One region of the Shewanella sp. 125m-7 genome, then DNA from elsewhere that is predicted to be linked to it. Evidence: riboswitches for the same ligand, from Rfam matches in the RefSeq annotation. Region 1 holds a riboswitch; each other region holds the start of a gene.
What was found. Region 1 has a riboswitch for cobalamin ahead of ACVBIL_RS13130 (TonB-dependent receptor domain-containing protein). Riboswitches for the same ligand answer to the same signal wherever they lie in the genome.
Positions count from the first base shown of each region.

Region 2: it holds a riboswitch for cobalamin, as region 1 does, so the genes downstream of both, ACVBIL_RS08710 (ABC transporter ATP-binding protein) here and ACVBIL_RS13130 (TonB-dependent receptor domain-containing protein) in region 1, are expected to answer to the same signal.
Region 3: it holds a riboswitch for cobalamin, as region 1 does, so the genes downstream of both, cbiB (adenosylcobinamide-phosphate synthase CbiB) here and ACVBIL_RS13130 (TonB-dependent receptor domain-containing protein) in region 1, are expected to answer to the same signal.
Region 4: it holds a riboswitch for cobalamin, as region 1 does, so the genes downstream of both, ACVBIL_RS10615 (TonB-dependent receptor domain-containing protein) here and ACVBIL_RS13130 (TonB-dependent receptor domain-containing protein) in region 1, are expected to answer to the same signal.

Region 1 is NZ_JBRILQ010000027.1:14,548-18,495, forward strand. It holds gene ACVBIL_RS13125 (GDSL-type esterase/lipase family protein) at 1-590, opposite strand, end outside; gene ACVBIL_RS13130 (TonB-dependent receptor domain-containing protein) at 682-2,535, opposite strand; cobalamin riboswitch at 2,661-2,866, opposite strand; gene ACVBIL_RS13135 (hypothetical protein) at 3,097-3,708, opposite strand.
Region 2 is NZ_JBRILQ010000014.1:17,221-21,168, forward strand. It holds gene ACVBIL_RS08705 (FecCD family ABC transporter permease) at 1-453, opposite strand, end outside; gene ACVBIL_RS08710 (ABC transporter ATP-binding protein) at 446-1,378, opposite strand; cobalamin riboswitch at 1,543-1,697, opposite strand; gene ACVBIL_RS08715 (histidine phosphatase family protein) at 1,918-2,538, opposite strand; gene metH (methionine synthase) at 2,826-3,948, shown strand, end outside.
Region 3 is NZ_JBRILQ010000025.1:4,075-8,022, forward strand. It holds gene ACVBIL_RS12440 (histidine phosphatase family protein) at 1-453, opposite strand, end outside; gene cobD (threonine-phosphate decarboxylase CobD) at 458-1,531, opposite strand; gene cbiB (adenosylcobinamide-phosphate synthase CbiB) at 1,612-2,517, opposite strand; cobalamin riboswitch at 2,681-2,855, opposite strand; gene ACVBIL_RS12455 (MtrB/PioB family decaheme-associated outer membrane protein) at 3,195-3,948, opposite strand, start outside.
Region 4 is NZ_JBRILQ010000019.1:17,014-20,961, reverse strand. It holds gene ACVBIL_RS10625 (riboflavin synthase subunit alpha) at 1-287, opposite strand, end outside; gene ACVBIL_RS10620 (MATE family efflux transporter) at 321-1,679, shown strand; cobalamin riboswitch at 2,108-2,279, shown strand; gene ACVBIL_RS10615 (TonB-dependent receptor domain-containing protein) at 2,438-3,948, shown strand, end outside.

The DNA.
Region 1 (3,948 bases):
ATAGCATTAGCGAGTACTAAATAGCCCTCATCATTCAAATGTATTGCATCTGACTTTTTACTTGGGCTTTTTAATAAATCACTCAAGGCATCTTCGACTAAAACCAGTTGATATTGCTCTGCAAGCTCCTCATAAATCGGCGATACCGATAGAAATAGACTTTTTTGCGGTACAGCAACCAATAAAACGGGGATCTGCTTCGATTGCGCCATTTCAATCATGGCGGCCAAATTCGACTTAGTCCTGGTAATAGAATGATTTCTCAAAAAATCATTGCCGCCTTCAAGCAAGACTAATAACTCTGGCGAGTATTTATCGAGTAATGGTCCTAAACGCGATACCCCCGCCGTAGTTGTCTCACCCGACACCCCGGCATTAATCACCTCAAAGCCACTTATTGTTGCAAGCTGACTTGGGTAATCCATCCCCTCAGAGGCGCCTACACCGTAGGTGAGACTATCGCCAAAAGCTAAAACCCGTGCGTTACCGGGTAATGGGGGAATGCTTGCACCAGAGCATGCCTGTAATAACAGTAACGCTGAAATCACGATCAATCGACTAACGCAGTTACGCATCAATAAAGGTTTCATTAATAAACTTTCGGCTGATGGTTTCTTCAAAAAATAACATAAAAAAAGCCAGACACAAGTTCTGGCTTAATATTCGCTTTTATCTGCGGCTCTAGAACGCTTGATAACTGACGCTCAAGAACAACTCTCTGCCTGGGCTAAAGTAGTTTTGATCTGAGATAATCTCTGCGTCAAACAGGTTGTTAGCTTTTAAACGCAGGCTCCATGCATCATCGAGCTGATAACCAAGACTCAAGTCCAGCTTATGATAAGCATCCAAGAACTGATCGTACCCAGCATAGCGCTTACCTTGGTAATGGTAGTTAGCCAACACATCAACACGCTCCCAGCTATAGCTCAACATATAGTTAAACTCATTCTCGCTGCGACCGACTAGCTGCTCACCAGTTTGTTTATTCTCCGCATCCAGATAGGTATAACCGAGCTGATGCTCAAGGCTGAACAACTGATAGTTTGCCGACACTTCGATACCACTAATCTCGGCATTATTGATATTGGCTGGCTTCCAGATATCCCAACCGTAATCATCTTTTTCTCCCGTAGGCGCCCAAGCAATCAAGTTATCAATGCTATTTTTAAATACACTGACATAAGCACGGATATCTTTAGCATTAAAATGCAACGTTAAATCATAACTTTGTGAAGTTTCAGAGATGAGCTCAGCATTACCCGAATCCGGCCAATAAAGGTCGTTAAAGGTCGGTGCTTTAAAGGCCGTGCCCGTTGTCGCAGCGAGTCGCCATTGGTCGTTAAACTGATAACCAAGGCTGGCATTATAAGACACTTCACTATCGACATTTTCTACGTCATCATAACGCACAGCCACTTCTGCGAGTAAATGCTCCCACTGCTTTTCAACTAGCCCGTATGCAGCAAAAATATCACGCTCATCTTGGGCATAATCGCCCTTAACAGACTCATTTGACCAATCGATGCCGCCCGTTAACGTCAGTTCATTTGCCGCTAAGTATTGGTTACTCCAGTTGATCTGGTCGCGCTTAGTTTCAAACTCAGAAATGGCCACACTGGCATCATCACCACGGAAGTTCTCGTTATAGTCGCGAGATTGGCTCAAGGCTAACTTACTGGTAAATCTGTCATTAGTGTATTGTGTTGCTAAGTTCCAGAGGTAGTTCTCATAATCTGACTCATCCGCCGAACCTGAGGCGTAGATATCATCATATTGAGTATTTCCCTTGTCGTACATGCCATTCCATAATGCTTGCCAATTTTGATTAATTTGCTGCGAGCCTATCAAAGAAAGTGCATTGCGCTTGTAGCCATCATCGTCATTTTCAACTTCAGCGCCGTTATACACATCATAACCGTCAGATTGTTCGTGGTTTACGCTCAGTGTGGTATTGCCGTTCCCATGTGTCATGCCTGCGCCAAATGAACCACGTATATAATCGTTAGTGCCGTATTCGGCTCCCGCAAACCACTCACCGCCTTTCAGCTGACGGGTAAATATTTGAATGACGCCGCCAATGGCATCGCTGCCCCACACTGACGCTCGCGGCCCTTTTAATACTTCGATTCGCTCAATATTTTCAGGTGATAAGGTGTTAAAGCTAACGGTACCTAATGTTGCAGAGCCGACCTTCACACCATCAATCAGCACTAACACATGGTTTGAATTACTACCACGAATACTAATTGAAGTGGCCTGCCCCGCACCGCCATTACGCGAAACACTAACACCGGGCAGTGTTTCTAAAACGTCTGCAACAGATTTGGGGTTAAGGCGTGCAATCTCTTCACGCTCAACGGTATTGATAACCGTTAACTGCTGCAGGGCCGTTCTATCAAAACGTGAACCGGTTACGGTAATCGTTTCATCGACGTTAACAGCGTTTGAATTGCCGTCCTCGGCGACTGCCGAGAATGTGGATAAACTGATAAGACTGCTAACTAGCAGTGCAATTTTTGATGGTTGTGTTCCCATTTTACCTTTGACTCCTAAAGGAAAACGGGGCAAATACGTCACGGTGACACGACCAAATAAATGGAAAATTCCACTCTTTGTCTTGCTCGTAAAATGCCGCATTTCGAGATCTGCCCGCCGAAATCATCGAAATCACTTTGTTGGCCGGTCTCCGGACTTAGGTTCTGTATTAACGTATTAATACCCGAATACAAGCTTTCAACACCTATCCATTAAGGCGCACTTGTCTCTCACCATTCACCGTTGCGGGGGCAGTGTCAGAATTTAACTGACTTCCCGATTATCCCTAAGTTACGCCGTAACCTGAGGCACCAATAAAGTTGACTGAAATTGTATTTTTTCTAATAGCATGCTTTTAATAACATGAGTTTGCGCTCAAGAGTGAAAAAACACCACTGTTGAGAGTGCGCGCATTATAGACGTCTATACGGTTAAATGTCTAACCTAAGCACAATTTAAACGCCGTCACAAAGACGAAGAATATTCACCCTCGTACACTAAAAAACACATCAAGATTAAAATCAACAACTTAACACCAACTCTCTGTACTTTCTTAATACATTAATAAAGGCTTAAGGGCATAATCGTCGATAGGAATTCTTGATAATTTTGCGCTTTGATGGGTGGATTTTCTTTCGTAAAAACCTCACCTCGAATCGATTTATGAATTAAATACAGATCCTGCTCGCCTCTCACTGCGGTGTAATGGCCAATCTCACCTTGGGTGAGCACCTTACCGTAAGCAATGCCTTGTACCGAATTAATATGAGAGTTAGGCATGTTAGTACAGCCTATAATCGCACTGGCTGTTTGATGATCATTGAGCGGCTCGCTCGCTAACGCTTCAAATACCGATTCGCCTTGGCAACTTTCAAAATAGACTTCAGCCATTGTCTGTAAAAATGCTTGTGGGCTAATGTCTTCTGTCAGCCCTTTAAAGCCTTGCACACACAACATTGATGACCAAGTTTGTAACGTTTGAGATGCTGGCACGAACTCGGCGGAGAACATGTCATCTTGCTGATTGGTAAAAGCCAACTTCCAGTCTAGCGGTAAACTGAAATTAAAAGTTTGGCTAAATATAGCTAGCTGTTGGGGTGTTTTATCAACTTCTACCTTAATAGCTTCATTGCTTAAACTGTACACAGGAAAAGTGAATAAAACGGTGCTCATCAGGGCACAATTTATACGAGGAAAGTATGACGTCATACCTTTACTATCCTTGTTGAGGGCACGTTGTGAGCAGTATTCTATCTGCGCATGTATCAAAGTGGTACTTAAAAATTCATTTCGGCTAAACACTCTGACATTTTCAGTGATACCCACGCGGTACAACACTTATTAAACAATTACTTATATAAACACGGCTTATATAGTTCAAGATTTATACAAAATAACTCTTGCACAATTCGA
Region 2 (3,948 bases), on a different contig from region 1:
AAATGCGCCAACGGGAAGACTAAACCACAACATGCTCTGACTAAAAAGCGTTAACGCCACTACCGCGCCAAATGATGCGCCCGATGAAATACCAAACAGATAAGGGTCTGCCAGCGGGTTACGGGTCACGGTTTGCAACACACTGCCCGCTATCGACAGGCCTGCACCCGCTATGAAGGCCAGCAAAACTCGCGGTAAACGTAGCTCCCAAATAATGCGCTCTTTTACGCCTATAGATTCACCAATAGAATCGCCTATGGGATAACCTAGATTAAACAGCTTGTGGCTAAATACGGTCAGTACATCGCTCATGCTAATACTGGCAGCGCCAAAACTGCTGGCTGCAACCGGGGTGAACAACGCCGCGAAAGTGAGTATGAATAGCACGAGATACTCGGCTCGCCGACGACAATTAATGGCTAATGGGTTACTGGCGATTAAAGCCTTATTCATCTTGGTCTCCAGCTTTCATTTGAACAAGAGCCTCAGCTTTCATTTGAACAAGAGCCTCAGCTCGCACACTCCTCTTTATATCGACTCTTGTATGAACGCCGCTTGCCAAAACCGTTTCGTAGCCATAGAAATAACTGATAAGTGGATTGCCATGTTGAGGGTGCGGCCTGATTTCACAGCACACATCAAATACCTTGGCGATACGTTGCTCAGTGAGTACCATTTTGGGTGTTCCACTGGCTATAGCGCAGCCGTTATCTAGCAGCAAAAGCTCATCACACAGCGCACTGGCAAGGTTAAGATCATGAATAGAGGTAATGACTGTGATGTTGAGGCTGCGTAGCAGCTCCAAGGTTTGGATCTGATAACGAATATCTAAGTGATTTGTCGGTTCATCGAGAATAAGCAGTTTAGGGCGCTGCACTATGGCGCGAGCGATCAATGCCCGCTGCTTCTCTCCGCCTGATAAGCTCTCATAAGCTTGATTGGCTTTATCTTCAAGACCCACTTTTCCAAGCGCCTGTGCAACCACAACGCGATCGCTGCGGCTAGTAAAATCAAAGGCACTTTTATGAGGCGTTAAACCAAGAGCAATAAGTTGCGCTGTAGTCATTTCAAAATGATGGGGCGTGTCTTGCAGTACCACGGCGATTTGCTGGGCAAAAGCTTTAGCCGATAGCGCGCTAATATCTTGGCCGAATAAATTAATGCTGCCGCTGCTAGGCTTAATAAAGCGATATAAGCAGCGAAGTAAACTGGATTTACCCGCGCCATTAGGGCCAATAATGCCCAGCATTTTGCCTTCAGCTAAGCTAAACTCAATTGCCGATAAAATCGCTTTACCGTCTAAGTGCCAACTTAAATCTTTAACCGCTAGCACGGTTTTAATTTGCTGCTGTGATTTCGAATTAGCCATTGTTGCCATTCAACCATTCATAGAAAAAACTGGCATCTAGCAAGCAAGTGTCCAAGCAAGAGTCTAATAACCCAGTATCGAGTTTCATTTATTGTCTCCCTCGAGTCGCCCGCACGAGTTTATGTGTATATGGATACACTTTTTAATTATCAACACGTACTGAATGATACGTAATGAACAACATAAGTTAGGCAGGTATCTGACTTGGAAGCGCAGCCCTATGGCTAACCTTCCCTACAGTTGCGGGTACAGTCCGGACTAAGCGGCGAATAACTGCCAGCCTCCGGTTCCCTTTATGCTGTTAAGCACCTAACTTTCATTTTTTAGCTATCTTTTATGCTAAGAGCAAACGCAGCCTTTAACGCAAGCAGCGCTACATAAGATAACGCCGCAGTTTAGCATCATACCAGCAAGGCTGATATCACCTTTGTTTTATAAATAAAACCAAGATTGACGGGCTAAAGCCCGACCTACGATAAAAAGGTTCTAGGTTCTAAGCTCTAGGTTCTAAGCTCTAGGTCCTAGGTCCTAGGTCCATCTTTAAACTTCTACCGCCAATTTAGGGTCATGAACTGCTTATTATCATTGTGCAGCACATCAATCGCTACCGTGGCCGCGTAAGGCAATTTAAGCGAGGTGTAAAAACCCGCACACTGACTGACGTCCAGAGCTTTACTCATTAAATGACGTATTACGCCACCGTGAGTCACCACTAATACCGTCTTTCCTTGATGCAGCTTGAGCATCGCCTGCCAGGCTTTATCGATACGCGCCTCAAAATCTTGCATAGACTCGCCATGAGGCGGCGATAGCAACCAAGGGTTTTTCCAGTAGTTATCAAGCGCTGAACCACAAGTTTGATAAAGCGCGTCGAAGGTTTGCCCGTCCCAATCGCCGAAGTTCAGCTCTTTAAAACCGGCTTCAATAGAAAAGTCTAAATCATGCTCACGAGCCAATTGCTCTGCGATGTTGGCGCAGCGCTGAAGCGGTGAACTAATCACACTATTAACGGTAAAATCGACTGACAAATCGGTTAAGCATAAGGCGGAAAATGCCTTTTTCATCTGCAACTGACCAAGCTCAGTTAACGCAACATCAACTTGGCCGCGTAAAATATTGCCACCATCGCATTCGCCGTGCCGAAGTAAAATCACCTTAGTGGTTTGCATTATACCTGTTGACCTTCATTATTTATCAGCAACTTAGTTAAAATTCATTGGCTTTTAATGCTGAAAAAGTATCATGCTTTAGCACTTGCACTTTTTATCGCCTCTCACGTATTATGGACGTCTATACGTATAAATGTCCAAACAAAATAAAAGGTCACTCATAATAAACGACCTTAACTGAAAATAACGGACATGATTTACACCAGATCTAGGTAAGTTAAGTATTCAGAGACTTATTTTGCTTGGTATTACAAGAATAACGATTTGCGAACTGGTAGGAATTATCTATGGCAACCTGTACCCCAACACATGCCTTGAGCGCAGTAGCACATACTCAAGACTCTGCCGACAAGGTTTTAGCAGTACTTACCCAAAAGCTTCAAGATGGGATCCTTATCCTCGACGGCGCGATGGGCACCATGATCCAAGATCGCAAATTTGAAGAACATGACTTTCGTGGTGAACAGTTCAAAGACTGGCATTGTGATGTAAAGGGCAACAACGATATGTTGGTGCTCACCCAAGCCGATGCTATCAAGCAGATCCACAAAGACTACCTGTTAGCTGGCTCTGACATCATCGAAACCAATACCTTTAACGCTACGCGTATCGCCATGGCCGATTACGACATGCAGGAGCATTCAGCTGCGATCAACTTAGCGGGTGCACGCATTGCACGCGAAGCGGCCAATGAAGTTGAAGCAGAGACGGGTCGCCAATGTTACGTTGCAGGGGTACTTGGCCCAACGAACCGAACCTGCTCAATTAGCCCCGATGTGAATGACCCAGGCTACCGTAACGTGAGTTTTGATGAGCTGGTTGAAGCCTACGTCGAGTCAATCAACGCGCTAATTGCAGGCGGCTGCGACATCATCATGGTCGAAACCATTTTTGATACGCTAAATGCCAAAGCCGCACTGTTTGCGATTGAAACGGTATATGACACCCAAGGTTTCCGCTTACCGATTATGATCTCTGGCACCATTACCGATGCCTCTGGCCGTACCTTAACCGGACAAACCACCGAAGCATTCTATAACTCACTGCGCCATGTTAAGCCTCTGTCTATTGGTCTTAACTGCGCCCTTGGGCCAAAAGAGCTGCGCCCTTATGTTGAAGAGTTATCGAAAATCTCTGAGTGCTTTGTCTCGGCGCACCCCAATGCAGGCCTACCTAACGAGTTTGGTGGCTATGATGAAACGCCCGAGCAGATGGCCAACATTATTGAAGAGTGGGCAGCTGACGGCTTCTTAAACATCATTGGTGGTTGCTGTGGTAGTACGCCTGAGCATATTCGCGTTATCCGTGAAGCGGTTATTAAGCACCCGGCCCGCGTACTGCCCGACATCCCAGTTGCATGTCGTCTATCAGGGCTTGAGCCGCTGACCATTGATAAAAATTCGCTATTTT
Region 3 (3,948 bases), on a different contig from region 1:
CCGTAGCCACTCTCCGTGCCCTATCACCACTAAGGTATTAATGTCTAAACACTCAATGCTGGCGAAAAACTTTTTGACTCTGGCTAATACCGCAGTGGCTGACTCCGCATTCTTAATGTCAATATGGTTAGCATTGAAGCGTTGATCATAAACGTGCCATCTATCATCGCCCTTCTCTCTTAATAGACCTTGTAATTCCCCAAAGCATCGTTCACGCAGTAACGAAGATGACCGGGTAGAAATATTCAAACTCTCATTCACGTACGTTGCCGTCGACAGGGCGCGGCCCAGATCGCTAGAGATAATGAGATCCGGCTGATACTGAGACAACTGACATCCAAGCTGTCTTGCTTGTAATATGCCTTCTTGGCTTAATGCACTATCAAGGTGGCCTTGTAACTTACCTTGCTGATTCCACACCGTTTCGCCGTGACGACAAAAGAGTATTTTCATATTCTCAGAGACTCCCACGATCGCGTTCACGCGCAATATCCGCCGCATTTGATAAGGCAAGCGCCTGCAGAGCGAATGTTAATTGAATCCACTGTTCTTCATCTGCAGGTAAGCCAAAGCGCAAAGCATCTTGCTCATCGGTTAAACGGGTCAAAATATTTTGACCACATAAGTGGTCATGCCATAAAGGCGCATTGGTTAGATAAATCGTCTGAAAGAGATCGGTACCAACGGCCTTGCCAGGCAAAAATAACAACAGTTCCTGTAATCGAATGCTAGATGCGTGCAGTCTTTTTTTCTGTCGTTGATGCCAACCAATATCGTCAAATGCGGCTTTACAGACTTCTCTTGCTGGGCCATTGAGACACCATGGACCAAGCTGAGTTTGCAAGGCATCCCTAATCTCATTTGCTGCATAGATAAACCCAGCGCGAACACCTGCTAAGCCAAAAAACTTACCGACTGAACGCAGGACAATTAGATTGTCATTCGTCAACGGCAGCATGCTCTGCTCTGGGGTCATGTCCATAAAGGCTTCGTCAACGACGAGAATGGCGTCCCTTGCAGACAATCGTTCTAGCCAAGAAATTAGGACGGTTCGTGGTGTAAGATGAGCCGCGGGGTTGTTAGGATTGATAACCAGCAGTACATCACAACGTTTAAGCTGTTCAGCTCGAGGTTGATAAACCTCGATAGGCATATCATCGTTATCTGCACCGTAGTATTCAATCTTCCAACCGTGCATACGCCAAGCTCGTTCATGTTCCTTGTAACCAACCCTTGGTAGCAGCACAACACCGGCGCCACCACGCTGCGCCGCCAATACCTTTGGTAAACACTGAATTGCAGCTTGAGAACCCGCAACAGGTAAAGCATTACGGCCACCATAGTAGCGGTCAGCGGACGCAATTAAGCCATCTTCGTCCTCGGGTAAACGATTCCAGCACGATACTGGAATATCGGGTATTGGATAGTGCCATGGACTCACACCGGTAGATAAATCTAGCCAGCTTGTCTCGTCGACGCCATACCGCTTAGCCACATCTTTTAGCCGGCCGCCATGGTGCAATAAACTCATATCACTATTCTCAAAAGTAAATTTTTAAAAGTAAGCTCTCAAAAGTAAGCTCTCAATAATATGTTCTAAAATCGATGTACTCAGATCACTTTAAGCAAGAATGCCATCACTAATAATGCTGCGACCCAATAAAAGGCGCTGAGCCAGACAAGATGACAAGCCCGCTTGATGTCACTTGCATCTGCAGCTCTGCCCTCACCCAGAATGGGTTTGTCGCAAGAATAGCCATCGTATTCAGCGGCGCCGCCCATGGTGATATTTAGACTGCCAGCGCCAGCGGCCATCACCACACCACCGTTCGGGCTGGCGCATTTAGGTGCCTGTGTGCGCCAACAGCGAAGCGATAACCTAGTCTTGCCGCCAAGGGCATAGGCAATAGCGCACAAACGCGCAGGGATATAATTGAGCAGATCATCAAGTTTGGCGGCACACCAGCCAAATTGAAGGTAGGTTTGATTCTTATAGCCCCACATTGCATCTAAGGTATTGCTGAAGCGATACAATAAGGCCCCCGGAACGCCGGCAACCGTAAACCAAAACAGGGCACCAAAGAGTGCATCGTTGCCATTTTCAAGAACCGATTCAAGAGTGGCATTGACCACTTGTTGCTCTGACAGGTTTTCGGTCTTACGGCTAACAATCATACCCACTCGATTTCTAGCCAGGGTTAAGTCACCTAACTTGAGTGCCTGACCAACAGCATTACCATGTTCAGACAGGCTGCGACCACCAATAACCAGATACAGAATTATCACGTCAAGCCACCATAGGCGTGGAAGGTACATAAAGGGCAAGATAGGCAACAAGACTAATAATACAGCGACAACGCCGCGGTATTTTGTAGGCTGCCAAAGGCATCTTTTGATCCGATTGGCAAACAGACCAAGACCCACTAGAGGGTGAGAACGTGACATTTCACCTAAGAGACGGTCGAGCAGCAGTGCTAATGAGATAACGCCGGCACAGTAAAGAGGGTCAAACCACATTAAGGTTCTCCTCTGGTCTCAATATCATCATGTGAATACGGCTGTGAGATAAACGACTTGAACAATTGTGCATCGTCAATGGTTCCAAAAGGAAAAAGATGCTGAAAACCAGATAGGTAAATACACGAGTGAATTTACAAAACCAAGAGCGCCCGCCCAGTTTTACAGCGTAACCATCAAGGTGGGTGCTCTGACTTCTGGTTTATTGCTTGCTTCAGCTTTTTGGTATTCCCAAATAGTTGAGCAACACTTGTCCAGTTACAGTTGCGGGTACAGTCCAGAAATTTCATCTGGTTCCCCCAATTAAACCTTATGGATCCTTGATAACATGTCTATTCTATAATAAAAACCGTAGGTTATTCACTGTTACTTTCTACAGTAAATTCAAATAAATCAAAAAGTGAGTGCTCATACTTGCTCCGATATAAGCAGCTTTGATCAAATATAAAAAAACCGAGAATAGATGCCTCTATTCTCGGTAAAGATGGGAGCAAGTTTTTAAGGAACTTACTTTTATTATTAAGGCAATGCTCTCAATAAATCGCTTTTAATCAACAGCATTCAATAAATGAGAGCCTTACCTTTTTATGATCATTTTGTTGTATCAAACTCAGCAAGCCCTATTTTACCTTGCAGGGACGACAATATGGCTACGTCGTTTAATACTGATCATTGCATCAAAAACGATACTGCAAAGTCGCCAGTATTAAATGGGCGTTATAATCATGGTTTAACTCACCTAAAGTGGTTAAGCCTGTAGGTCCGGTGCCAGGATAGTAATCAACAGGTAGCTGAGTATCATCACTGTCTTCATAGGCTTCAAACTCATAACGTAAGCCCACAACAACCTGCTGATTAATTGCATAATTCACATATAAATTGGCATGATGACTGGTTGATTCATACATACCAAATACATCATTACCATCGACATAGCTGTCGCTAAACGAGATAGCAAAACTGTAATCACCTCCGATAGTAATACCCGAGTCACTTAAGCCGCTGTAGGTAAAACCTGCACCAACAAAGCCAAACTCTTCATTGGTGTCACCTTCCCAATAACCTACGTATTGGCTCTTGGCGCTTGCTTGCTCGTTATCTAGCCACTGGTAACCACCATCGGTGCTGAGTAATAAATCACCGGTTACCTGCCAGCTTAAGCCTAAATCAAAGCCATAGCTGTTAGATTCGATAAGACCAATACTTGAATTAGTGTAATCATCAAGAGAGTAGTAACCATGAGCACTGATTGAGATGCTGTCAGTTGGGGTATGCGTTACAAACACTTCAGCCTTGCTGCTCTTCTTATCTGCTAGGTAATACTTACGCATTAACTGATCTTCTGCCGCATTAACAGCATCATCATAAAGGAACTGCGAACCGCCCTTATCGGCGTAGCTACCTTTTAGACGTAGATCCCACAAATCAAAG
Region 4 (3,948 bases), on a different contig from region 1:
CCGCCGATCTCACTACCAAAGGTTAACGAACGCTCGATGTTAACCTGTGAGCTAACTCTCAGTTTTGATAGGTTAGTTAGCTTTAGGGTCTCTTCCATTACATCGAAAAACACCCTATCATCCTCTATTCTTGTAACAGTTAAACAAACACCGTTATTTGCGACACTTGCCCCTAGTGAAAGTCCCTCGCGCAAATCCGGCCCCATTGCGATTTGTAGCGTATTTAAGCCAGATTTCTTATCTATCGCCAACACTTCGCATGTTGCTTGAACTATACCTGTAAACATTATTATCTCTCGTTAGTATTAAGGGCAATACCCATGAACCATTCTGGCTTTCAGGCCAAACGCTTAATCCAATTAGCGCTACCCGTGCTAATTGCTCAAGTCACGCAAACTATGATGGGCTTTATCGATACCGTTATGGCAGGGCGTGTTAGTGCCGTCGATATGGCCGCGGTCGCTATCAGTGCAAGCCTTTGGCTACCAGCTTTACTATTTGTACAAGGCTTGTTAATGGCCTTTACCCCAGTATTTGCTCACCACCATGGCGCCGATAATCAAAAAGCGATTCAGCCTTTAGCTTACCAAGCTGGTTATATTGCCATAATTGGTAGCATAGTTGTGGTGCTTATCCTCTCATTTGCAGAGAATATTTTCACCATGATGGAGCTTGAACCCGAAATGGCACGACTCGGTATTGGTTATTTAAATGGTTTCATGTGGGGCGTACCGGCATTCGTGCTCTATCAAGTACTTAGAGGCTGTAGCGAAGGGATCTCATACACATTTCCCACTATGGTGATTGGTTTTGTTGGCCTAGCCGTTAACATCCCTGCCAACTACATCTTTATCTATGGTCACTTTGGCATGCCAGCCATGGGCGGCGCCGGTTGTGGTGTTGCAACAGCATTAGTGTTTTGGGCAATGCTTATTGCTATGGTCATCTACATGCAGTTCCATGACAAATTTAAAGAACTTGCTCCGTTCAAATCTTTTCATATGCCAGACTTTAAAGTCATGTTTGAAATGACAAAACATGGCTTTCCGATAGCTATGGCGCTATTTTTTGAAGTGAGTTTATTTGCAATCATCGCACTTTTACTTGCCCCTTTGGGCGCAACCGTGGTGGCTGGCCATCAGATTGCACTTAACTTTTCATCGATTGTATTTATGTTACCGCTTTCACTCGGTATCGCAGTATCCATTCGTGTCGGCTATTACTTAGGCCAGGACAAACCCGAAATTGCAGCCTTGGTGACCAAGCTCGCACTTATTATTTCTTTCTCTTTAGCAGCCTGTACTGCAATCATTACCATACTGTTTAGAAACGAAATCGCACTACTTTATAATGACAACCCAGAAGTCGTTGCACTGGCCGGTAGCTTGATGTTCTATGCCGCTATCTATCAGTTATCAGATTCTGTTCAGGTGGTTACCGCCGGTGCACTGCGTGGTTATAAAGATACGCGTAGCGCGTTTTATATCACCTTAGTTTCGTACTGGGGCGTGGGAATGACTTTAGGTTATACCTTAGCGCGTACCGATATCATAGTACCGCACATGGGCGCCCAAGGTTTCTGGATAGGCTTAATTGCAGGTCTTACTAGTGCAGCGATAATGTTTGCCGCACGCTTAAGATACACTCAAAAAAAGGGCGTTAAGCACTCAGCCCTTTAATCGGCAAAACTAAAAAACAAGTGCTAAATACTCGGTACTAAGTTTCAGCACTAACGTTCCAGCATAAAAAACAGGCTAACGCTATTGCCGTTAGCCTGTTTTTTTATGGGCAAGTTTTATCAGCAAATTTCACCTTCTAAAACCGACTTGGAAGCGTCAAAAATAAGCAACAAAACGTCCGCAAATGGTTTATTTTTCGCTTATTGAAAAGGATGTCTCTCAATTTCCTGCCATTTTATACGTGCACAATAAATCGCAAAACCAAATCAAAACCTGAGAAAATTTAACGCTTCGAAAGTGCGAGCCAATAAAGCCCAGCGTGCACCATACGTCAAACTTCCATTTAAAAGACTGTGGAAAATAACAGTCTTTTTCGTTTTACATTTTGGGTGTGATCTTTACCTCGTTTCAACACCGATATAGCCGCTATATTCCCGCCCACTTAAGGGCGTTAAGCGACTTAATCGGGAACGTGGTGAAATTCCACGGCTGTACCTGCAACTGTAAACAGAGCGAAACATTATTACCACTGGTTATAACTGGGAAGGAATGTTTCTAGACGCTGTAAGCCAGGAGACCGACCCAAAAGCACTATTGACTCAAGCGGGTTTCTTGAGCAAATAGACGATGCAGGTGCTGGTTTCAAATTTGATCACACCTATATTTTCTATTCGTCGATAAATAAAGTCATGCATTTTGCGACTTTACTATGACGCATTTTCCCGCAAATTTCTAACTCAAATAATTAAAGGTTTATCATGAGTTTTAAACTGCGACTTTCTGTACTTTCAATTGCAATTTTTCACACATTTTCGGCTCAAGCTGCAATACCAGCTAACCCTAGCATTGAAACAATAACCGTTACCGGTGACAGATTTGATACCAATCCGGATCAACAACTTGCTGTAATCAACACCATAGAAAGAGAAGAGATAAACAGACTTAATCCCAAGTCTGTTGTCGATCTGCTAGAAACCTTGCCAGGTGTTAGCGTTACGCGTAACGGCGGCGCCGGACAATCTGCATCCATCAGCATGCGCGGCACTAACTCTAGCCATGTATTAGTCCTCGTTGATGGAGTACGTATTGGCTCAGCCACATTAGGCGCTGTGAGTTTCAATGCCCTATCGCCTGAAAATATTGAGCGTATTGAAGTGGTAAAAGGCCCTAGAGCCGCAGTTTGGGGCAGTGATGCCATCGGTGGCGTGATTCAAATATTCACTCGCAAGCTTGAAGGTGGAGAATGGTTTGCCTCAGCAGAATATGGCAGCGACGAATATATGCGAGCTACCGCTGGCGCGGGGATCAGTCACGGTGATGGCCACACTAGCTTGAGCATTAACCGCGAACAAAGCGACGGTTATGATATTAAAAATGATAGTGAACATGACGACGATGGTTACGATCGTTTAGGTATGAGTATTAATGGTCAACAAACTCTCAATGCACAATGGTCTCTCACTTGGACGGGGCTGCTTGAGACAGGTAATTACGAATACGATAATAGTCGCGCCAACGAAGCCGATTATGATAACTACCTATGGAACGCGGCGGCTGAATACCAGAATGATAAGCTAACCAGCAAACTCGCCGTTGGGCAGTCACAAGATAAAAATGAGAACTTTCGCGCTGACAATTCAGATCTAGGTATTAGTCTATATAAAACCATTCGAGATCAAGTTAATTGGAGTAACCGTTACTCAGCAAGCGATAACCTAACATTTATCGGCGGTATAGATTGGTCTAATGAATCTATCGCGGGTGACTACGCCGTTGATGAGCGCAGCTTAGTTGGTGTCTACGCCCTTGCACGCTACCAGTATGGAAAACTACTGATGGAAGGTATTGTCCGCTATGACGATGTCGAAAATATCGACAGCGAAACCTCCTACAATACGAGCTTAGCTTATCAATTTAATGATCAGTGGCGAGTCACAGCAAGTGCTGGAACAGGCTTTCAAGTGCCAAGTTTTAACGACCTGTATTGGCCTGGTACCGGTAATCCGGATTTAGTTTCTGAGACATCAGAAAACCTTGATCTAACGGTGCATTATTCAAGCGATAACCTACGTGGTTACGTGAGCCTGTACCAAAATACCATCAGTAACCTTATCCAATGGGCTCCAACTCCAGAGCTAGATGAGGATGGCTACGAGATCTGGAAACCCGCCAATATTCAAGACGCCAAAATTACCGGTGTCGAACTATCACTAAACTACAGCACTTGGGGGCTCGAGCATCAACTGGGCTACAGCTACATCGATGCCAT